DNA from 2 places in the Solibacillus sp. FSL H8-0538 genome. Region 1 is predicted to be linked to the other one. Evidence: riboswitches for the same ligand, from Rfam matches in the RefSeq annotation. Region 1 holds a riboswitch; the other holds the start of a gene.
The links. Region 1 has a riboswitch for cyclic di-GMP ahead of MHH87_RS16950 (Ig-like domain-containing protein). Riboswitches for the same ligand answer to the same signal wherever they lie in the genome.

Region 1 (16,053 bases):
GTTTTTCCTGCTTGCATATATCAATTCAAGCAATTTTAGGATCATGTTTTTTCAGTAAAATGACAAACAAGCTTGCTAGTAAGCAGAAGCCACCTGCTAAAATAAATGCCCACATATACGAACCGAATACGTTAAAAGCAACCCCACCAAAATAAGCAGCGACACCAGCGCCTACTTGATGGGCAGCAACTATCCACCCATACATCATTGCACTTTTTTCAACTCCAAACTTTTGGCGTGTTAACCCGATTGTTGGCGGGACCGTCGCAATCCAATCTAGCCCGTAAAAGATAGAGAAAATAACTAGCCATGTATAGGAACCTTGTGACAACGCAAATGGTAAGAAAACAAGTGACACACCGCGCAAAGAATAATACCAAAATAGTAGCCAGCGATTATCAAAACGATCCGAAAGCCAACCTGACAGCGTCGTACCAATTAAATCAAAAATCCCCATAAACGATAGCATGGATGCCGCCATTACTAAAGGAATACCAAAACTTACACAATAAGAAATAAAATGAGTACCAATTAGTCCACTCGTTGATAAGCCGCAAATGAAGAAGCTTCCAGCGAGTAGCCAAAATTCCTTTACACGCAAGCCTTCAAGCAGTGAGCCTATTGCCATTTTAAATGGATTTCGCCCTTTCACAGGCGGTTCCTCTACCGTCATATCTTCTTGCCCATATGGCGTTAAGCCGATATCCTTTGGGAAGCTACGCATTAATAGCGCAATAATGATAAACATAACTACACTTAATACTAAAATTAGTAGGATGGCTGCACGCCATGAATAATTTTGGATGAATATTGCTAATACCGGCAATAAAACTAATTGTCCCGTTGCTGTTGCTGCTGTCAATATGCCCACCGCGAGCCCGCGCCGTTTTGCGAACCAACGATTAGCTACCTGTGTACTTAATACCGTTAAGAATAAACCAGAGCCTATTCCGATCATGACACCCCAAATTAAAATGAGCTGCCACTCGGTTTGCATAATAAAGGTAAATGCTAGTCCTATAGCGAGCACAGCCATGGACCAAAGCATCATGCGCTTTAAACCAAAAATCTCTACAAACGCTGCCATAAATGGTCCTGAAAATCCGTATAAAAATAAACATACGGCAAATGCAAAGGAAATTGATGGCCTGCTCCAGCCAAATTCCGATTCGAATGGATCGATGAAAATACCGGATGACGAGCGTACAATACCGGCTACGATGATTGCACAAAAAGTGACGGCTAAGACTACCCAGCTATAATGGAATTTCTTCATTTCGTATCACGAACCTTCTTTTTTTCTCTATTGTACATGAGGATTTGAATTTTGATCAGAAAATCTAAACAAAAAAAGAAGCCTCAAAATAGGACTAGATGATGGCTTTTTTTATGTGGTTGAGCAAGTTATACTTTCTAAAATCCTAAAAAACCAAGTATATTCTATAGAATATACTTGGTTCCTATTAATTTCTATAAATTTGAGTTATGCCTAAGTTAATAGAACAACAACTGCTTTGCTAATCAACACATGAAAAAAGAGCAAATCATACTGTGTTAGTTCAATGAAACTGCTTTAGTTTGTTTTTTTATCAATGCATTCTTTCCTTGAACCATGCCTTCAAGCGCCTTATAAATGGACTCGATGTCGGTTTGTGATAACACCTCACCACTTAGTTGCGTTAACCACGCCTTAAGCTCTGTCGTTTTTATGACATCCGCATTTTGCGAATGAATTTCAATTTGCTGGAACGAGCAACTATCTGTAAACAATATTAATGTTTCAAATAAATCATAATTGATTTCAGGCAATGCATCCTGTAAGGCAAAAATCGAACGTCTATTTTCATGAATGGGGTTAGCAAAGGCCCGCTGTTTCTCTCGGTGGAATAATTGCACCCACTCTTCGTCCTGCTCACGTCCAGAAATCCAACCAGACATATGTTTCAAGTCAATTATGTAAATACCTGACTCGTGCAATAACACCGCATCAACATGGCGTGTACCTGATGCACTTGGAACGAGTAAATCAAGCAATATTTTGTGAGAACCTTCGACATGATTCAGCACCGTCAATAGTTTTTTTGAAGCAAGCGCCTTTTTATTCGTCCATAAATCAAAATAGGAATAGCCTGTAATTTTACTGAAAATAGTATCATCATGCTTATATAACGAAAAGGCAAAATAACCAAAAAGGGAGATGATAACGAAAATTAGCCAAAATGTCATTCTGTCCACTCCTTACATACGTATCTGTTTATTCCCTATTTTAACAAAGTTCGCAAAACTTGACTATGCACCCATTGGCTACATTATATGTGTCATTTCACATGAGGGTTTTCCGACATTGCGCAAATAGTCACTATGTACCGTTACCATTTCATCACGAAAAGGAAATGGTTGAGTGACCAAATGTAACGTAAAATAATGTTATAAGCAATAATTTGTACCCTGCCTACACGAGCTTAGTATAGAAACTTATAACACCATCCACATAAAACGAGAAAAAAATCACGATGAGTAACACAAAAATAACTGATACACTTTTTCCCGCTTCTCCAGCGTTTCACGTTCAAGTAAAACGCTTAGTGCGATCTCGAGAAGAACTTTACCTAGTCCCCAAAGAAATAACAGTTCGCACGATACGAGTGGGCTAGTTTATTTACAATGCAGGATACAGTACTTCAAAACGCTCACAAACGAGCAGTAAATTTTCAGTAAAGGGAAGATCCAATTCAGCAAGGGCTGCCGTGAAGAAATTCACATGACCATTCCACCATTCATGGTATTCGCCTTCACCCTCCGCCAGTGCAAAATCAATGGGCACTTCTTTCATCGGAGAAAGCATCACACCCACATTTTTTATAATGGCAACCGGCTCATCACTTGCATTTAGTACAATATTATACTGACCTACTTGGGGAAGTGGTTCATTTTCTAACTCATAAAATAGATGGCCCGAGCATGTCGCCGTTTTCTTTCCTTCGACCACTAATTGTGCGAGCCAGTCAGCATCTGAACCGAATTGAAATGCTTCTGGTAGAGGTGGGACCGGCTTTTGTAATTGTTGCCAGTAGTTGTCCCAAAATTGTTGTATTGTCATGGTTATCCTCGTTTCGTTTGTTAAATGCATATTCCATTCATCATAGCATTGAAATTGCAGAAAAAATCGAAATATTGTATATTTTATCGAATTTCCCGGGAAATTAACGAAGAAAAAGTGCGCATTAGCTACGCACTTAACATTGTAAAATTGATTGCAATTCCGCTAAACACTTGATTTCATATGTAGGCGTAACGGCTGTGGTATTTTGCTTTCCGGATGGATTTAACCAGCATGTATCAATGCCTGCCCCTGCTCCACCGACAATATCTGCACTTATAGAATCACCAATAATTAGTGTTTTTGATGCATCAAAATTAGAAATACGCTCAAATACATAATCAAAAAATGGTTTCATTGGTTTTTGATAACCGGTATCCTCTGACACGAATATTTGTTTAAAATACGGCGCTAACCCTGTATATTGAATGCGTGCATTTTGCGTTTCCGAAATACCATTCGATGTTATATATAAGTCATAATGCTTTGATAATCGTTGAATTATTTCAAATGCCCCTTCAACAAACACTTTGCTCTCTGCTAAAAAACGACGGTACTGTGCATCAAGCTCTTTGCCGTTTACTTCAATTCCGAACTCTCTAAACGTCTTCGCAAAACGTGTTGCCATTAACTCCTCACGCGTTACCGTACCTTCTTCAAGCGCATGCCATAAGCCACTATTAATTTCTTTATACCTTGCCTCTACTTCTGGTGTTAAAGGAAATCCTTGCGATTCAAATAACTTCGGTAATGCGATATGTTCTGCCGCGCCAAAATCTAACAATGTATCATCTAGGTCAAATAATAGATATCGATAGCTTTTCATTTTGAATTCTCCATTCTTTTATACATTCACTTTCTTACGGTAACACAAAAATCCAGAGTGTATGTACAATTTCATTTAATCTCTTTACAACAAAACCCTTTTCCGATAGGATTTCTTTTAGATAGAAAGAAGGTTAGTAGGATGCTATTTGATTTAGACCCACAGCTCGTTGTAATTTTAATATGCTTTGGCTTTTTAGCTGCCTTTATTGATTCCGTTGTTGGCGGAGGTGGACTCATTTCTCTCCCTGCGTTAATGTTCACAGGTCTTAGTCCGTCTGCAGCAGTTGCGACGAACAAGCTTGCTGGAACAATGGGCTCGCTCACAAGCACAATCACGTTTTATCGTTCAGGCAAAATCGATTTAAAATCGGTGCTGAAATTTTTCCCATTCGTATTTTTTGGCTCCATGATAGGGGCTTGGATTGTCCATTTAATGAATCCCGAGCTACTTAAGCCCTTGATGCTTATCATGTTGGCAGCAGTAGCGATTTATACAATTTTTAAAAAAGACTGGGGTAGCCTTTCCGCTGTTAAAAAGCTTTCAAAAGGAAAGTTTGCATTATTTTTAATCGTCATTACTTTAATCGGTACTTATGATGGCTTTTTAGGACCTGGGACAGGCTCGTTTTTAATCTTCGCTTTTTTAATTGTTGGCTACGATTTTTTAAAGGCTGCAGGCAATGCCAAGTTTTTAAACTTTGGGAGTAATATCGGCGCTCTGCTCATGTTCATGTGTCTTGGCCAAATTAATTATGCATACGGTCTCATTATGGGTGTAGCACAAATTCTTGGCGCTATATGCGGCTCAAAATATGCGATCAAGCGTGGCAGTGGCTATGTACGTGTGTTGTTTATTACAGTAACTGTACTGTTGCTTGCGAAAAACGCGTATGATTATTTCTTGTAAGTACAGCCTATGTTGAATTCCATTGTTGTTTTTTGTAGGGACCATTTATCGTTCCTCCGCACATCATTTCTTCCTATTTTGTGCGAGCTGTTTCTTTTTAACGTGATATGCCTCAATCGTACAAATTGGTATACAACTTATTTGAAATTAAGCGACATTGGCACTTATTTGTGAATAAGTTGTATCTCCAATTCGTCTTTTTATGTTTTTAACAAAAAAAAACTGTTTGTTATAAAACCTAATTAAACTAGGAGGTGCTACATCTGTAGTGCCCCCTAGTTTTTATTTTTTATTTACGAATTCAAGCTCAAGCAACTTTTCTTTCATTTCCAGCCCTCCGCGGAAACCAGTTAGTGTCCCATTTTTTCCAATGACGCGGTGGCAAGGAATTACGACCATAACTGGATTAGCTCCAATAGCCGTTCCAACTGCACGTACAGCTTTTGGATTACCAATTATTTGTGCAATGGCGGAGTACGTTGTCGTTTCACCGAACGGAATGTCCTGCAACGCGTGCCAAATTCCCTTCTGAAAATCGGTTCCTTCATAATGTATCGAAAAATCTAACACTTTGCGCTCACCGTTAAAATATTGTTTAAACTGTTCAACATATAGCGCAAGCTTTTCAGCATTTTCCACAAGTTCGCTCCCTTTAAAGCGTTTTGCTGCCCATGCTTCAAGCTCCTCCACATCACGATTTTGTGAGCCAGTATAGCAAAGTCCCCCGTCTGTAGCTGCTAACAGAAAGCGCCATGGTCCATCTTCAAAATACGTCCAGTATATTGTTGGTTGCAAATTTTTTCCCCCTTGATAATTATTTTTCTTCATTAAATATTGTTATATAAAAAACTCCGAACACTTGTGTCCGGAGCTCGAACTTATTTGTTTTGCATTTCCTTTGTTGGCCCCATAATCGGCGGGACCGTTAAACCTGCTTGACGTAGTAAAACAGTCATTTGACCGCGGTGATGTGTTTGGTGGTCGATGAACGCGCGCAGTAATTTTCCACGCGAAGTTGGCCCACCAAAACCAGCCACTTCTTCTAATAACATCTCATCTGTTAATGTTGAAGCTTCCTTGTTATAGGCCGCGATGACCATTTCATACGCTTCAACGATTTCTGTCATATCTGTTGGCATTGCCATATCAGATCCTGGTGCTGGAATTTGTAAGCCCGCGAAATGACCAAATGCTCCCCCTGCACCAACTAAGTGCCAAGCTAACCACCCTAAAGAATTGTGATCATCAACAATGGCGAAATCTATTTTTTCATTCGTAATAGCTTTTATTACATTTAATGTGCCGGCTGATGATACTTGCCAATCTTCTAGAAAATCTTCTACTGTACGATACATTTGCACTCACTCCTAATCCTCTATTTCTGTTTTATCATAACCAAAAACCAGGCTGTCTGGCTATAAATAACGTTTGATGATTTGCCAATCCGCAACCTTTTCTTCGAAAGACTTTATATTTTTCCCAGGTATTGGACTTGTTGAGGGCATTTTTTCGTACTGACGGTTTTGCAAAATATCAAAGCCAACTCGTTTTTTAAACACATCAAATGCTTTACCCCCATTGAATAATATGAGCTCAATTTGTGGGAACTCTTCAAACAGTTTGCCAAAAGCATTCGGAATTTCATTACGAATATTCGAATCAAGACTCCCTTTGCGCTCGCATGATTGAATAACATCCCAAAGCCCGATATGGTACGCGCGCAAAAGTTGAATGCGCTGTTCGTAATTAGTCGGGATGTCCGTTTTAAGAATTTCTCCCATGATCGGCCAAAAATGATTACGTGCATTGCCGTAATACTGCTGTTTTTCCAGCGATTGCTGACCAGGCATTGAGCCAACAATTAACACGCATGTATCCGCTCCGACAATCGGTGGAAGAATATTGGTAATCGGTTTTTGTGGTTGCATGGAATCACCCTTTCTTAAAGAGTAGTATACAGGAAGTTGCGTTTTATTCGGCTGTTGGAGGAGTTTCTTTCGGGATTTGAAGCTGTTGTTCGAAACTTTATGGCATGTATTCAGAACCTAACTTTTCAAGAAAACTAGACTTGAAGAGATCGTTAAAAGTGGTTGTTGCTGTTTCGATTTTATTTACCCCTCAGCTATACACACGGCTTAAATGTTATTAATCACCACTATGTAAATGGATTGCTAAAACATTTAATTAGAAAGACACAACTTCCCCAAAATAGGGCGAATTGATGTCCTTATTTTTACGGATTGGAAAGTTATTCTTTCTAATCCGCATAAAAAAAACGCTTAGGAGATTTCCTAAGCGTTCACGTATTATTTCGGTTTAGCAGCGTTATTGTCATCACGTGTATAAGGCTTTCCAACCATTAAATGATCTAAAATTTCTTCGTAAGAGCCATTATGAATAAACGTCACGTCATTTAGTTCCGTGAAATTGGCGAAATACGATTGAATCAACGTCCCTGCAAACATAGCGCCCCCAGCTGAGCCCTGCACATTATAAATATTGTCATCGAGATTTAGTACAAGCGACGTGTTATTATTTTCAAACGTATAATCAAGTAAGCCGACATTAAATTCCGCTGTTTGCTCAAAAATAAAACGCACCAACTCCGTTTCCTCGCCTGTATAAATAACGTCATACGGCTCTACATATTCTGCATTAGCGTCCGATTTAAATAGCGTTAATGGAATCTGTTGTTCTGTATTCGAAGTAGATTCTTCTTGTGATGCATTCCCCTGCTCTGTCGAAACATTCGGATCGACTTCTTCACCTTGCCCACAGCCTACCAACAGTACTGCGAGTAGTGCACTAAAAATTAATTTCTTCATGTTACATAGCTCCCTTCAATTGCCACTATATCCTTAGTATAACGAAAAATTATCAGTTGTCTTGTACCGAATTATCCGGGACAAATTACTCGGCTAGCCTAAATTCGTGTTTGGGGTTGCTGTACGAGCTGTGTCACAAGTTAATTTTCACTTTTGACACAGCTACTATTGCTACTATTTACTTCAGAGATTTGCTCATATTCATCCAAACTTCCCCGCCGTGCTTAGAAGAGGATAAACCCTTATTCACGTATCCTAGGTTCTCATAAAACGACACTAAGTTTTCTAAGCATGTAAGCGTATCGGTTTCACGTTGATGCTTTGTCGCCTGTTCCTCCAGCTTCTGCAATAATCGTTTCGCAATGCCGCGCTTTTGTGCTGATGGTGCAACCGCTAATCCTAAAATCGTTTGATGTCCACCAAGAGCAGGGTTTTCTTGAATGTCTGCAAATAATTCATCGGTAATAAATTCTGTATGGACGACCGGTCCGTTCACTAGCCCAATCAGCGCTCCATCTTCCTGCGCTACAAAAAAGCTATCCGCAATCTTTTCAATTCGCTTCTCAAATGCTTCGCGTGTTGCCGCCTCTATTGGTGTAAAACACATATTCTCAATTGCAACAAGCTGGTCTAAATCTAGCTTTTCCACATGCCGAATAATCATCATTATTTCCCTCCGCTATTCCGTCCTAGAAAAAATAATAGCAGTGTTGGACAGGAGAAAGAAAGGTTTTTTAAATAGATTGTTGAAAACTAGTACATGCTAAGATATCCTCTGCCGGCATTGTCAGCAATATACTTTGCTCTTTAACGCAACAGTTTTCTTGAAAAGACTGTACCATTCTGTAGCCCGCGCAGTAGCCAATCCATAGTGGTAACCCTGCCCGTTCGTCTCCATATAAAAACGGCCGGTGATTGTTCAAGCCTTTAAGTTTTAACGCTGGCAGAAAATGAGACTGCCAAATTTCTTTTACCTTATCAACCGAGTAACGCTTCGTCCAAGGACTTAACCGCTGCTCACCATACAATGCCTCCACTGCATATTCTGCAAGGCCTTCCACCATTAGTGAATCCAATAATGTTATTTCAGAGGTCAATGTATTGAGATAATGAAGCCTACACACATGATGGTATTCATGTGCAAACAACGCCTTTAGCTCTCCTTCATCTAATCGTATAGAAACAAATAAAAAGATGGCATCCTTATAAGCGATACCGTTTTTAGGTATCTCCCCATTGGTAATCGGGAAAATATAAATGGGCACATTTGGACCATTCCAGTCAGTTTTTAGACGTGCAAATTCATTTTCTACAATTCCCCAAACATTTTGTCTTACTAGTTGTTTCACGTTTTTTTGTAAATAAGTGACTTCATGTCTATTAAATAAGCCGTTTTTTATCAACTCATAATGGATTGCCTCTATTGGTACACTAGTGAATAACCCAATAAGTGGCTCACATAAAACTTCAATTAAGTTATCTTGCTGCTCATTAATTTGATACAACCATCTATCTGTTCGCACAACGCCCATTCTCTCATCCTTTTTAATAGTATATGCTTTGGACGATTCGCTCGTGTGTGCTCATTAGTTCTACATATATTAGGACACAGTCTAAATAGATAGGGGGAATAACGATGAATCAATCTGATGCATATAATTTATGCTGTAAATATCAAGGACGCAAAGTAATTATTACAGATAATCGGGGACGCCGGCATATAGGACGCATTACAAAAGTAGATAACCGAAAAGTGTGGATCATGCCGGATGATGTTGGGAGTTACGGCATTGGCTTTTGGGGCTATGGAAGACCAGGTATCGGATTTGGCTACGGCATCGCGCTCGGTGTGATAACAGGCATTGTACTATCTTCATTATTTTTATTTTAGGACACCTGTAATTAGATGGGACTGCCTATGCAGTCCCTTTTCGTTTCTACTATTAAAAATTCTAATACATATAAGCTAACTAGAGAAAGGTCATTGGTGCTCTGGCCTTCGCTTTTCCGCGGGCGGTGGCGAGACTCCCCAAGCAGAGGTGAGGTACCCATTTTTCTCATGTATCAAAAACAGGTAAAAAAAACGAATTGTTTTTCTCCACCTGTTTTAATTTAGGGACTTTTTAGACAGCCCCTTCGTTTTCTATAATAGGAAAATCTGAATTATTTATTTCTCTCGAATACTATACGTCCTGCAACGACCGTTTTCACAGCTTTCGCTCCAAGCATTTCTTCTGACGTGCCCGCAAATAAATCACGGTCAAAAATCGAGAAATCTGCTACGTATCCTGGTTTAATCAATCCGCGTTCATGTTCTTTGCAAATCGCCTGTGCACTGCCAATTGTGTACATTTGTATCGCTTCAAAGCGTGATACCTTCTGTGCTGGCAAATATCCGTCATGTGCTTCAGAAGGTTTTTTACGTTCAACAGCTGCATAAATAGTAGCAACCGGATTAATATCCTCTATTGGTGCATCTGTTCCTGCTGCGCACATAATCCCACGATCGATTAATGTTTTCCAAGGGTATGCGAACTCGAGACGGTCCTCTCCTAGACGATCAATTACCCAAGGGAAATCTGACGGCACAAAGGCAGGCTGTAGGTCTACTACAACAGGTAATTTACTTATGCGCTCCACCAATTCTTCATTCAGCACAGAGCAATGAATTAAACGATCTCGCTTTCCATTTGGTACAGGATATTTTTCAATAACTTTCAGTACTTGCTCTGCGCCTGCATCACCAATCATATGTACTGCAATCGCCTCATTGTAGCTACGCGCAAGCTTCACCAATTCCTCTAATTGTTGATCTGTTTGAATGAATAATCCATTATTACTCGGCTGATCTGCGTATGGTTTTAATAGTGCAGCAGTTGAACCACCGAGCGCCCCGTCTGCAAAGATTTTCATCGCTCCTAGTTCAACAAATGGGCCGTCAAACTGCACATTTTCTTCCATCATCTCTTTAAACACAACATTATGACGTAGCAAGTTCACGCGAAAGTTACGTTTCTCCCCAACGACGCGATGATACGCCGTTAGCGGATTCATAAAGTTCCCGAAATAATGCATTTCTTCTGTATGTCCGCCAGTTAACCCATGTGACAGCATATCACCCACTGCTAGATTGAGCGCATCTGTTAGAGACTGAATATACGCTTCGCCTTCTTTTGGAATAGCATCCGTTACTAAGTTTGACGCCAATTCATAGAGTAATCCATTTAGCTGACCATCTGCAGTACGACCAATTTCACCGCCTGCTGGAGACGTACTTTCTTCCGTAATACCTCCCGCTTTAAGAGCTGCTGAATTTCCTAATATGACGTGATGGCAAACTCTCGTTAATAGAATCGGTTCTTTACGAATTGCATCAATCTCATCTTTTGTTGGAATTCGTTTGTCTTCAAAATTATTTTCATTCCAGCCCTCACCAAATAACCACTGATCAGCAGGAGTTGTCTTCGCTGCTTCTCTTACCATTTCTAGCATTTCTTCAGTTGACTTGGCTTTTGTTAAATCCAATCGAAGTAACTTTTCTCCTTGAAAAATCATATGAAGATGGCTATCTACAAAGCCTGGATACATGATCGCACCTTGCAAATCAATCTCCTCATCTGCTTGTGCACGAAGCGCATCTAGCGTGCCTGTTGCGAGAATTTTATCATGCTCAACAAGGACCGCTTCTACCGTTTCATTTTCTTGTTCCATTGTGTAAATCGTCCCACCGTACCAAAGTTGTTTCATAAAAAAACCCTCTCTTTCATTAGTAAATGGCATCCCAATAGTCCAATGCCCAATTAATACACTTATTTTACCATAGAGAAATCAAAATTTTCTTATTAATAAGCCACTACTAAATCGTCTAGTAATGCACGTTCTACTTAAATGAACTAAAAAAATAGTTCAAATAATACTATGCTTCGCTCTGCCTAACATGTTCTCGTCCACCTTTTGTATTAAACATTATGAGACTATTTAACCGTTTTTATTAAATGCATATATATATCTGCTTTAGAACCGATATTAGCATCGTAAAGTCAGAGAAATTTGATGTCACAAAGCTATAGGGGCTAAGGAGGTTACTATCACTCTATGCCAGCCAGCTGCCATTACCTAAAAAGAGACGGAGGAATAGGGAATGTTAAAAAAAATAATAACCGTTGTTGCTACGGTACTTGCAACAGGATTGATTTTATCGGGGCCAAGTGCTTATGCTGCACCAAAAGCAAATGTGTTAGCAGTACAAAAGCAAGAAACGAAACACCAGAAAGAGCAGGTCAAAAAAGAGGAAATACAGAAGAAAAATCAGGTTAAAAAAGAAGAAAAACTTAAAAAAGCTCAAATACAACAGCTTAAATCTATCGATAAGAAATTAGACAAAATCGAGGATAAATTAAGTAATTATCAAGACAAACTTTCAGATAAAGAAGAAGAGTTAACCGAGAACATCAATGAGCTGGACAAAAATCAATCAGATGACGTCCAACAAGTTGAACTGATTGAAAATGAATCAGGTGACATCCAACAAGATGAGCTGGATGATGAAGAGTTAGATGAAGAAGCACTGACAGACGAAGAGATTGAGGAACAAATAAAGGAAGTAGAAGATAAATTAAAAGAACACCAAGGTTATATTGGAAAATTCAATTCATTACAAAATCAATTAAATGCTGTTACAAAGCAATTAGATGTACTTTCTTCCAAAGGATTCGATCGCACAATTTTGGCAGAACGATATGACCGTATAGCCTCGCTAAGTCAAGAGCTTGCTGAAGTATTAGCACATATTAAAGATGTACAAGACCAAGTAAAAGAAGCGATTAAAAAGGATACTACTGTTGAAGAAATACCACCCGTAACTACGATACCGCCTACGAAAGAATGGAAAATTAAATTTAACAAAAAACTAGATAAAAATACTTTATCTAATCTAGATATTATTGTAATGGATTCTGAGAAAAATATTATAGAAACAACGTTCAGTTATTCAGATAAAACGGAAACTGTAACAATTACATCGCTTCAACACTATACAGCAGGTGAAACATACACTCTTTATATAGGTAAACAAATTGCAGCTAACAATGGATTAACTTTAAAAAATTCATATAAAATGAATTTTTCTATTAAGTAAAGGTTACTAAAAATACATAAACCGAGAGTCTTATTTTTCGACTCTCGGTTTTCTTATCGTACTAATTTCTTAGCCCCGAATGTAAATTCTATTTTCCCTCCATTGCCTCCAACGCTTTGCTTTTAAATCCACATTGTTCCATCGCTTCAGCAAGCTCTGCTCTTAATTGTGTTACATTAAAATTTACTAATTCCTTATTAGTCACAACCTGTTTTCCAGCAATAAATACGTCGCTTACATTACTAGCATTAGCTGAGTACACTAAAGCTGAATACGCATCAAAAATAGGAAACATATTGACCGAGTCAGTTTCTACTAATATGAAGTCTGCTTGTTTTCCTACCTCAATCGAACCAATATGCTCCTGCATTCCTAACACTTTTGCTCCCTCAATGGTTGCTAACTTTACAATTTCTTCGGCCGGAAACGCACTACGATCCTGCAAATATGTTTTATGGAAATTCGCAAACAAACGCATTTGGCTAAATAAATCGAGCGTATTACCACTACTTGGGCCATCTGTTCCGAGTCCAACTGTTACACCTGCAGCGAGTAAATCGCGCACACGTGCTACCCCTTTCGCAGATTTAGTATTGGCACCAATGCAATGAGCTACCTTCACATCGTATTTCTTTAATAACTCGATATCATGGTCTGACAAATGAATACAATGCGCGGCGACTAGTCTTGAGCTCAATACCCCAATCTTCTCTAAAAACTCAATTGGCGTTTGATTGTGTTGATCGCGATACTTCGCCATTTCAAAGTCCATCTCACTAACATGCATCATCCAAGGCACCTTGTACTTTAAAGATAATTTATCGACCTGTTGTAGCACTTCAATAGTGTTGGAGTATGGGGCGTGAGGGGCGACTGATGCTTGAACCATCGAATGTCCTTGCCATTTCGGCAGAAAACGTTCAGCGTATTGTAAGCCACCCATTGGCTCAGCCACATCCACTGTTACCGAATCAATAACTGTTTCTGCTAAAAGTGCACGGCTATGCATTTCCTCTGCTGCTTCTGCCAATTGTTGTTCAAAATAATACATATCAAAGAACGCAGTCACTCCCGCAAGTTGCATTTCGGCAATGGCATATTTCCCACTCGTGTAGGCAAGTTGTTCATTCATACACTCATTTTCTAATGGGAATAAGAAACGGCGTAAACGGTCTGGATAGTCGTCTCCTAAAGACCGAAATGGAATCATGCCAATATGGGTATGTGTATTAACCATGCCAGGTAATAAAATTGCACGTTTCGCATCCATGCACTTGTCATACTTCACATCCTGTGGCAATGAATCCATCGCGCCAACTTCTAAAATCTTCGTATCTTCAACTACTAAATAGCCATGTTCAAATTGCTCCATTTGATCATTCATCGTTAAAATCCAAGCGTTTTTAATGAGTATTTTCAATTTTCCTCACCCTCAACTAATGGAATCATCTTTTGAGAACGCACATTCATCATACCTTTGTCCGTAATTTTGATAACAGGTGAAACCGGTAAAGATAAAGTAGAAAAAGACATGATTTCATTGCTGTTGCGATAGCCTAACGCATTCATCGCTTGGCGTACTTCCTTCAACCCCGCACCAAGCTCTTGAATGGATGCATCACTAATAATGCCACCCACCGGTAATGGACAAGTTGCTTGTACCTGGCCACCTTGTGCAACGGCATAGCCACCTTGAATGTCTAGTATGTGGTTTTGAGAAATTATCATATCTGCCGCGCACGTTCCCATTACCATTAAATTGTGATGATCATGCGCCCAAGTTGTCGCTATAGCCCCTTTTTCACGTAATGCATTTTCGACGAAGCCGTATGCGATGTTGCCAGTTTTCCCGTATCGCTCCATCACGACAATTAAAGATAATCCACTGTTCTCCCAATCTAAATAGCCATCTACTACTTCAACCTCTCGCTGCACATGTTCTGTAAATGTACCTACTTCGGCAATTTGTATTACGTTCACTAACGCCTTTCCAGAAGCAGTTACCTTAATACACAAATCTTCCGCTGTTAATGGACGACATTGTATGGATTGATAGAAATGCTCTGGAAAATTAGGTTTTTCTGCAGGATAACGGAAGTCCTCTCCTTTTTCATGCACCAATTGGCCATTTTTATAAACCGCCGCAATGTCCAACTTTTCAACATCATCTAGCAACAGAAAATCTGCTTTAAAGCCCGTCACAATCGCACCACGATCTTGGAATCCCATACGTCGAGCAGGCGTGTAGGTAGTACAGTAAATTGCTTGTTCTGCTGGCATGCCACATGCGATCGCCAAGCGTACATTGGCGTCCAAATGCCCTTCTAGAAAGTCGTCGGCCATTACATCATCCGTGATAATAGCTACATAGTCATAGAAATTATTTTCAACGACAACACGCATATTTTCCGACGTTATCGATTTCTTTTGAAACTCTAAAAACATCCCGCTTGAGATTTTCTCATAAATTGATTCGGGTGATTGATGGGTATGATCTGCCGTTAATCCTGCATATAAAAATTTTGCCAATTCTAATCCAGAAACGCGCGGAATGTGGCCTTCTAAAGGCATAAATGGCTTGTTCATTTGAACCTCACGTAAAATTTGGCGAATTAAAGAATCTGGTTCATTGACAATACCATTAAAGTTCATCGCTTCTCCTAAAGCAATTACTTTCGGATGTTTTAACAGCTGTTTCACTTCTTCAACACCAATATAGCCGCCTGTTGTTTCTAATTCTGGCGTCGTCGAAGGAACAGAGGAAGGAATCGCATAGAAAATATCCATCACACTCGGTTGGTCAAAGAATGCCTCTAGCCCTTCCATACCAAACACATTTGCAATCTCATGCGCATCCGCTACTATCGTAGTCACACCATATGTTAGTGCTGTCTCAGAAAAAATAGACGGGGATGTCATCGAGCTTTCAATATGCATATGAATATCCATCAACCCTGGCACCATATATTTTCCTTCTGCATCTACAACTTCAGCAGCCACCAAATTTTCAAACTCGTCAGTTGTAATATAGTAAAATTTATCCCCAATTATTGATACATTTTTCTTTTCAAACTTTTTTGTAAACGTATTGAAAACTTGAGCATTTAAAATAGCTAAATCAATATTCATTTCATATTCCCTCCATGTTACAAAGATTAGAAAGACACAACTCGCCCAAAATAGGGTGAGTTGATGTCCTTACTTAGGTGGATGGGAAAGTTATCCTTTCTTATCCACTGAAAAAGAAAAAAGGCCA
Region 2 (5,158 bases), 120 kb from region 1:
TTAGATAAAGATGGAAAAGAAGCGCGTAATCCTATATTAATTTCCTTTCTTTCATCCATTGCGGTTGTTCTTTGTATGACATTCCCATTTAAGTTTAATTATGGATACATATATGATTTACGGCTTATCCCAATCCTTTTAGCTGTTCTCTATGGTGGTTTTAGGAGTTTTATTTTTATTACTGTTATATTTGTTTCTTACCGTTTTTACTTAGGCGGAAACGGAGTCTACCCTGCAGTTATTGTATATTTTATGGCCACTTCCATTACTATGGTATCCCAATATTTTCTTGCTGGTTATTATAAAAAAAGAAAAATATTGTTCAGCTTATTGCTTATGTCTCTTTGCACTATTTCCTTTTCTATCTTTGCTTTAATGAACCAAATACGGATAAACGATAATGTTCAACCTGATTTTATTCACTTTTTATTCAATTATATAGTGATCAATATTCTGACTGTTTTATTGTCTCTTTATCTAATTGAAGGAATGATAGAAAGGTTTAAAATGAAAGAAAAAATTCACCGTGCAGAAAAATTTATTGTGACTAGTGAATTAGCAGCGTCTATAGCCCATGAAATAAGAAACCCGTTGACTACGGTATATGGATTTATGCAGATGTTTAGTAAAAACGAAATCTCTGAAACACAAAAGGATGACTTTTTGCAAGTCATGCTAATGGAGTTAGAAAAAGCGCAACTCGTTATTAACGATTATTTGTCCCTTATAAAACCACAAAATGTTGCAAGAGAATTATTAGATATTAGACCAATTGTTGAGCAAGTAATAGAGGTTATTTTACCGATCGCCATCCAATATAATGTTAAAGTTGAAAGCGATAAAGAATGTTCCTATTATATACATGCCAACACCGATAATCTAAAAATGTGTTTAATTAACATTGCAACGAACGGGATTGAAGCCATGACTAATGGAGGGATGCTCCGAATTAATGTGAAAAAGGTAAAGAATCATATTGTGATTGATATTATTGACACAGGAATTGGAATGTCTTCTGAGGAGATAAATCGAATCGCTATGCCGTTTTATTCTACAAAAGAGAAGGGAACCGGGCTAGGTACGATGATTGCATACAGTATTGTAAAAGAATTAAACGGAGATATAGAAATAAAAAGTGAAAAGGGAAAGGGAACACGGTTTTCTATTATTATTCCTTCTTCCTAATAGAAGTCGTAGGGCAAAAAAAATTTCGACGATTTAATGCTTGCTGAACGGATTACCAACTTATAAAAGTGCTGATGTGCGCGCCGGAGAGTTTTTTGCCTTTCACGGGATAAAAATTTGACTCAGGAGCTGTATGTAACTACAATTTCCCGGTATGCCATTACCCTGGAAAAATGATCGGTTCCTGATTTACCAGCATCGTCGGAACGATCATGTTTACAAGATTGAAGCGGAATTGATGCCGATGTGTTGTTCAGCCATTTGTTCTTTTTATCACATCATTTTCAATTGAGCTTAGCGACCCGAGAAGCAGGCAATTAAATATGGAAAACGGCAAAACTGTCGAAAGGCAGTGACGTAAAGCCACGGATCTTCTCACTGTTCAAGTGATGACCGCCGAGCTACCCATCACGAATAAGTGGACATAACCTTATTTCGATCCGTCATGGAACTGTATGTTGCTCCTATTCAAAGGGAGTATCAGCAATATGCAAATGATTTAGCTACTTTAGAAAAAAAGCTTTCCAAGCTATTAGACGCTTACATGGATGAGGTGATTTCTAAAAGTGACTATCAAACGAAAGCTAGAAAACTAGAGGAACAAATTGCCTCATTAAAAGGTTTAATGCACCCACTAAATGAACAATTGAATACAACAATCTCTAGCGAAGTGACTTTTGAACAAGTAAAGGCCGTACTACAAAATTTTCAAAAGGCTTTCAAACAATCACTAACAAGGGAACAAAGAAAACGCTTGTTACTTTTACTGATTCATCAAATTACTATCGATGAAGATCGTAAAATTGAGAGCATCCAACTTAAATTGAATAATGATATGCTAGAAAAATTACAACTAGGAGTAGGAGAATCATCTACGGATGAAATATATAAGGGTTTGTATGTAAGGTGAAAGTGAAATGCTAACATAAAGAATTATTATCGAAGCTTCTCATTAGTTGTGCAAACTTTTGGGAAGCTTCTTTTTTCTTCTGAAAATAAATTCAGAGGTATTATTAACAAACACAAAAAGCATAAAATGTGCAACACACATATTCCTTTGAAATTGTTACATTAATGTTTGTTCAATTTGAGTAATCCTTACTTGTGCTAACGGAGGGTTTAAATATTGTTTGGTGAGTCCGTGAGTGATCAACGACTTCTTCAAGCAACGAACACTTAACGTCATATCCCCGGAAATCAAATTGATGAGAGGAATCAACTATTAAGTACTCTTGAAAAATCACATAGATTCGATTGAGCCAGGGGTTATGTTAGAAGTGATTGAGGAAAAGTTTAATTTTCTTCAAGCCTATTCACAAGCAGATGGAGCTAAAGAAAACAACATATAGCTACTATTGCTAAATAATAGATAATGAATAAAGCAATGCTTGAGAAACTCCATTCACCTAGCTAAAAGGCATTTTTCACTAAATTACTGCATATAATAGAATTGCAAAAAATGTTGAGGTGATAGGAATGCTCAAGCAAGAACTAACCAACCGGATGAAGCAATTGCAAGAGAGGTTAATTACGAACGAATATGACGCTTATATTATTACTGCCGAAGAAGACATCTGGTATTACACAAACATTACATACAAACCAGAGGAACGCCCCTTTCTCATCATCATTGTCCCCGATCAAACACCTACATTACTTGTACCAAAGCTTGAAGAATCCCACGTACATAAAAGTATTATCGATTATGATATTGTTTCTTATTGGGAGTTTCCATCTTCAGATGGCAGCAATTGGTATGATAAACTAAACCAGTTGATCCAAGGTTATTCACGAGTAGGAATCGAGAGTAACGTGCGTACAGACGTTTATCATCTCATGCAAGCAAAGGAACTAGTTTTAGCACAGTTAGTCGAAGCACAACGTAAAGTGAAAAGCGTCTATGAACTTGAAAAAATTCGCATGAGTGCTAAAGTGTGCGATGAAGCAATGGAGGATATTTTTAATACGATTTATCGCGGTGCCAGTGTGTTAGAACCATTTACCTTATCAAAAAAAGTACAAACCAACCTTATAAAAACAAAGCAATTTGACCCAATCACAACTTCAGTGCTCACAGCAGTTTGGAATGCACCGACAAGTGCGATGCCGCATAGTATTCCTGAGTTAGGTGATCGATTTGGGGATGGACCGAACGTCGCGATGGCCTATTTTCGAATTAACGGATATTCAGCAGAGTGTGAACGGACGTTTTTTTTTTTTTGGACAACCTACCAAAGACGATGTGGAAATGTTCCAACATATGCAAAACGCACGAAATAGGGCGTTGAGTATGGTGCGAGCAGGTGTAAGGGCAGGAGACATCGATGCAGAGGCACGAGCTTATTTTGATCAACATGGGCTACTTAATCGTTTATTACATCGTACCGGGCATGGAGTCGGCTTGCGAAATCACGAAGGACCGTATATTGCAGAAGGTAGCAACGAAATACTAGAGGAAAATATGGTGATTACGATTGAGCCGGGCATCTATATTGAGGGGGTAGGCGGATATCGACACTCCGATACCATCCGTGTAACCAAGGATGGCTATGAAGTTCTTACAACATTTCCTACTGATCTAGTAGATATGACGATCACCAAATCGAACATATTGGCAAAGCTAAAAGGGAAGTTTATACAGAAGTATTTGAAGCTTTGATGTTAAGTTTGGCATGAGGTTTAATGAAAAATATATATCAGGTTAGCGTATCAAATCGCGGTGATGCTTACCACACCAAACCTGATAACTTCTACAATCAATTTTAGTGAGTCAATCGAATTCGTTTTGTTTATGTTGAATAGTGTTGTAGTATAGGTGAAACGAGTAATATGAAAATAAGAGGTGACCCTGATGGGTCACCTCTTATTTGTGGTAGGGATGATTGTTATTGATGCGATATGCCCGATATATCTTTTAAAATAATATTGTTGTCTTAAGCCGAATGTCCATGTTACTTATAGTTATTGTTTCATCGGTCTGGATATTTCCTTTTCTCACTATTATCGATACATCAGAAATTTAAGTCACACTTAAATCTTGTATTTAGTATGATCGATGTGTTGGTTATTGTATTATGGATAATAGAACGACTGCCTCAATAAATATTTATAATATAAAAATTAAGGAGAATTACATGGCCTGGAGCAAATTGAAGCAAAATCTGGAGAGCTTTCTCTGTCCTGCATTATATGGAAGGGTTGAATACCGTGCAACCAGCTATCGTTATTTACCTGATAAAGCAGGAATTTGTTATATTGCGGTAGATAAAAAGAATGTACTCAATATGAGTGATAGTACTACCTTAATCAGATGGTATCAGACGGAGCTGGAAATTAAGAATGATTCAGATATCCAAATTCCTATCAGCAATGAGGAAATTGAAGCGGTAAGAAAAGAAACCAAGGGGATAGTTCCGGAAGATCGTCTACAAGTAATTGCAAGGGGTAGAAAATTATCAGAATATGCAAAGGAGCTTTTGTCAGCGCAGTCATCATTAAGTAAATCAAATTTTATCGTTGTAGCTAATAAGTTTTTATCCACTTCTATAGAGGAAAACATAGAGAGCAATGATATCCTATTGAATATTCTAGCTTTAGTGGACAGACGCGTTGGAAAAAAACGAATTTTAAACATGACTGAGAAGATGAAGTTAAAGCATCCAATTGTGCAGTATTTTTATGAACTAAGGCTTAGTACGTTATGAGAATAAATAACTCATTACATGAACATCTTTCATTACTTATTGATTTCCTTCGTTTTCAATCCAAGAGAATTTATACATTTGTTATTGAGTTTACTGAGCTAGCAATTAGAGTAATTAATTCGGGAAGATCAGTGGTTAACTCAGAAGGAAGAACTCTAGAGCTTTTTATAAAAGTAAATGCAGAACTCAAGATGTAGTTTTAGTTAGGTTAACAAGACTACATCATTTAATACCTCTGTGACCTACAAGCAACACAGGAGGAGTGTGTG

Region 2: linked by a shared signal. The riboswitch ahead of MHH87_RS16330 (hypothetical protein) and the one ahead of MHH87_RS16950 (Ig-like domain-containing protein) in region 1 are both predicted to bind cyclic di-GMP.

What each region holds. Positions count from the first base shown of each region.
Region 1 is NZ_JBBOPI010000001.1:3,527,824-3,543,876, forward strand. Features, by position in the region: gene MHH87_RS16885 (MFS transporter) at 26-1,276, opposite strand; gene MHH87_RS16890 (nuclease-related domain-containing protein) at 1,555-2,226, opposite strand; gene MHH87_RS16895 (ASCH domain-containing protein) at 2,660-3,106, opposite strand; gene MHH87_RS16900 (YjjG family noncanonical pyrimidine nucleotidase) at 3,237-3,926, opposite strand; gene MHH87_RS16905 (TSUP family transporter) at 4,068-4,835, shown strand; gene MHH87_RS16910 (methylated-DNA--[protein]-cysteine S-methyltransferase) at 5,118-5,663, opposite strand; gene MHH87_RS16915 (DinB family protein) at 5,714-6,190, opposite strand; gene MHH87_RS16920 (DNA-deoxyinosine glycosylase) at 6,251-6,763, opposite strand; gene MHH87_RS16925 (fructose-2,6-bisphosphatase) at 7,142-7,660, opposite strand; gene MHH87_RS16930 (GNAT family N-acetyltransferase) at 7,839-8,327, opposite strand; gene MHH87_RS16935 (DUF2268 domain-containing protein) at 8,395-9,192, opposite strand; gene MHH87_RS16940 (hypothetical protein) at 9,297-9,551, shown strand; gene MHH87_RS16945 (amidohydrolase) at 9,824-11,407, opposite strand; cyclic di-GMP riboswitch class I at 11,684-11,774, shown strand; gene MHH87_RS16950 (Ig-like domain-containing protein) at 11,802-12,797, shown strand; gene MHH87_RS16955 (amidohydrolase) at 12,886-14,217, opposite strand; gene MHH87_RS16960 (adenine deaminase C-terminal domain-containing protein) at 14,214-15,926, opposite strand.
Region 2 is NZ_JBBOPI010000001.1:3,413,678-3,418,835, reverse strand. Features, by position in the region: gene MHH87_RS16335 (ATP-binding protein) at 1-1,185, shown strand, start outside; cyclic di-GMP riboswitch class I at 1,508-1,594, shown strand; gene MHH87_RS16330 (hypothetical protein) at 1,631-2,095, shown strand; gene MHH87_RS16325 (M24 family metallopeptidase) at 2,662-3,465, shown strand; gene MHH87_RS16320 (M24 family metallopeptidase) at 3,434-3,844, shown strand; gene MHH87_RS16315 (SF0329 family protein) at 4,320-4,889, shown strand.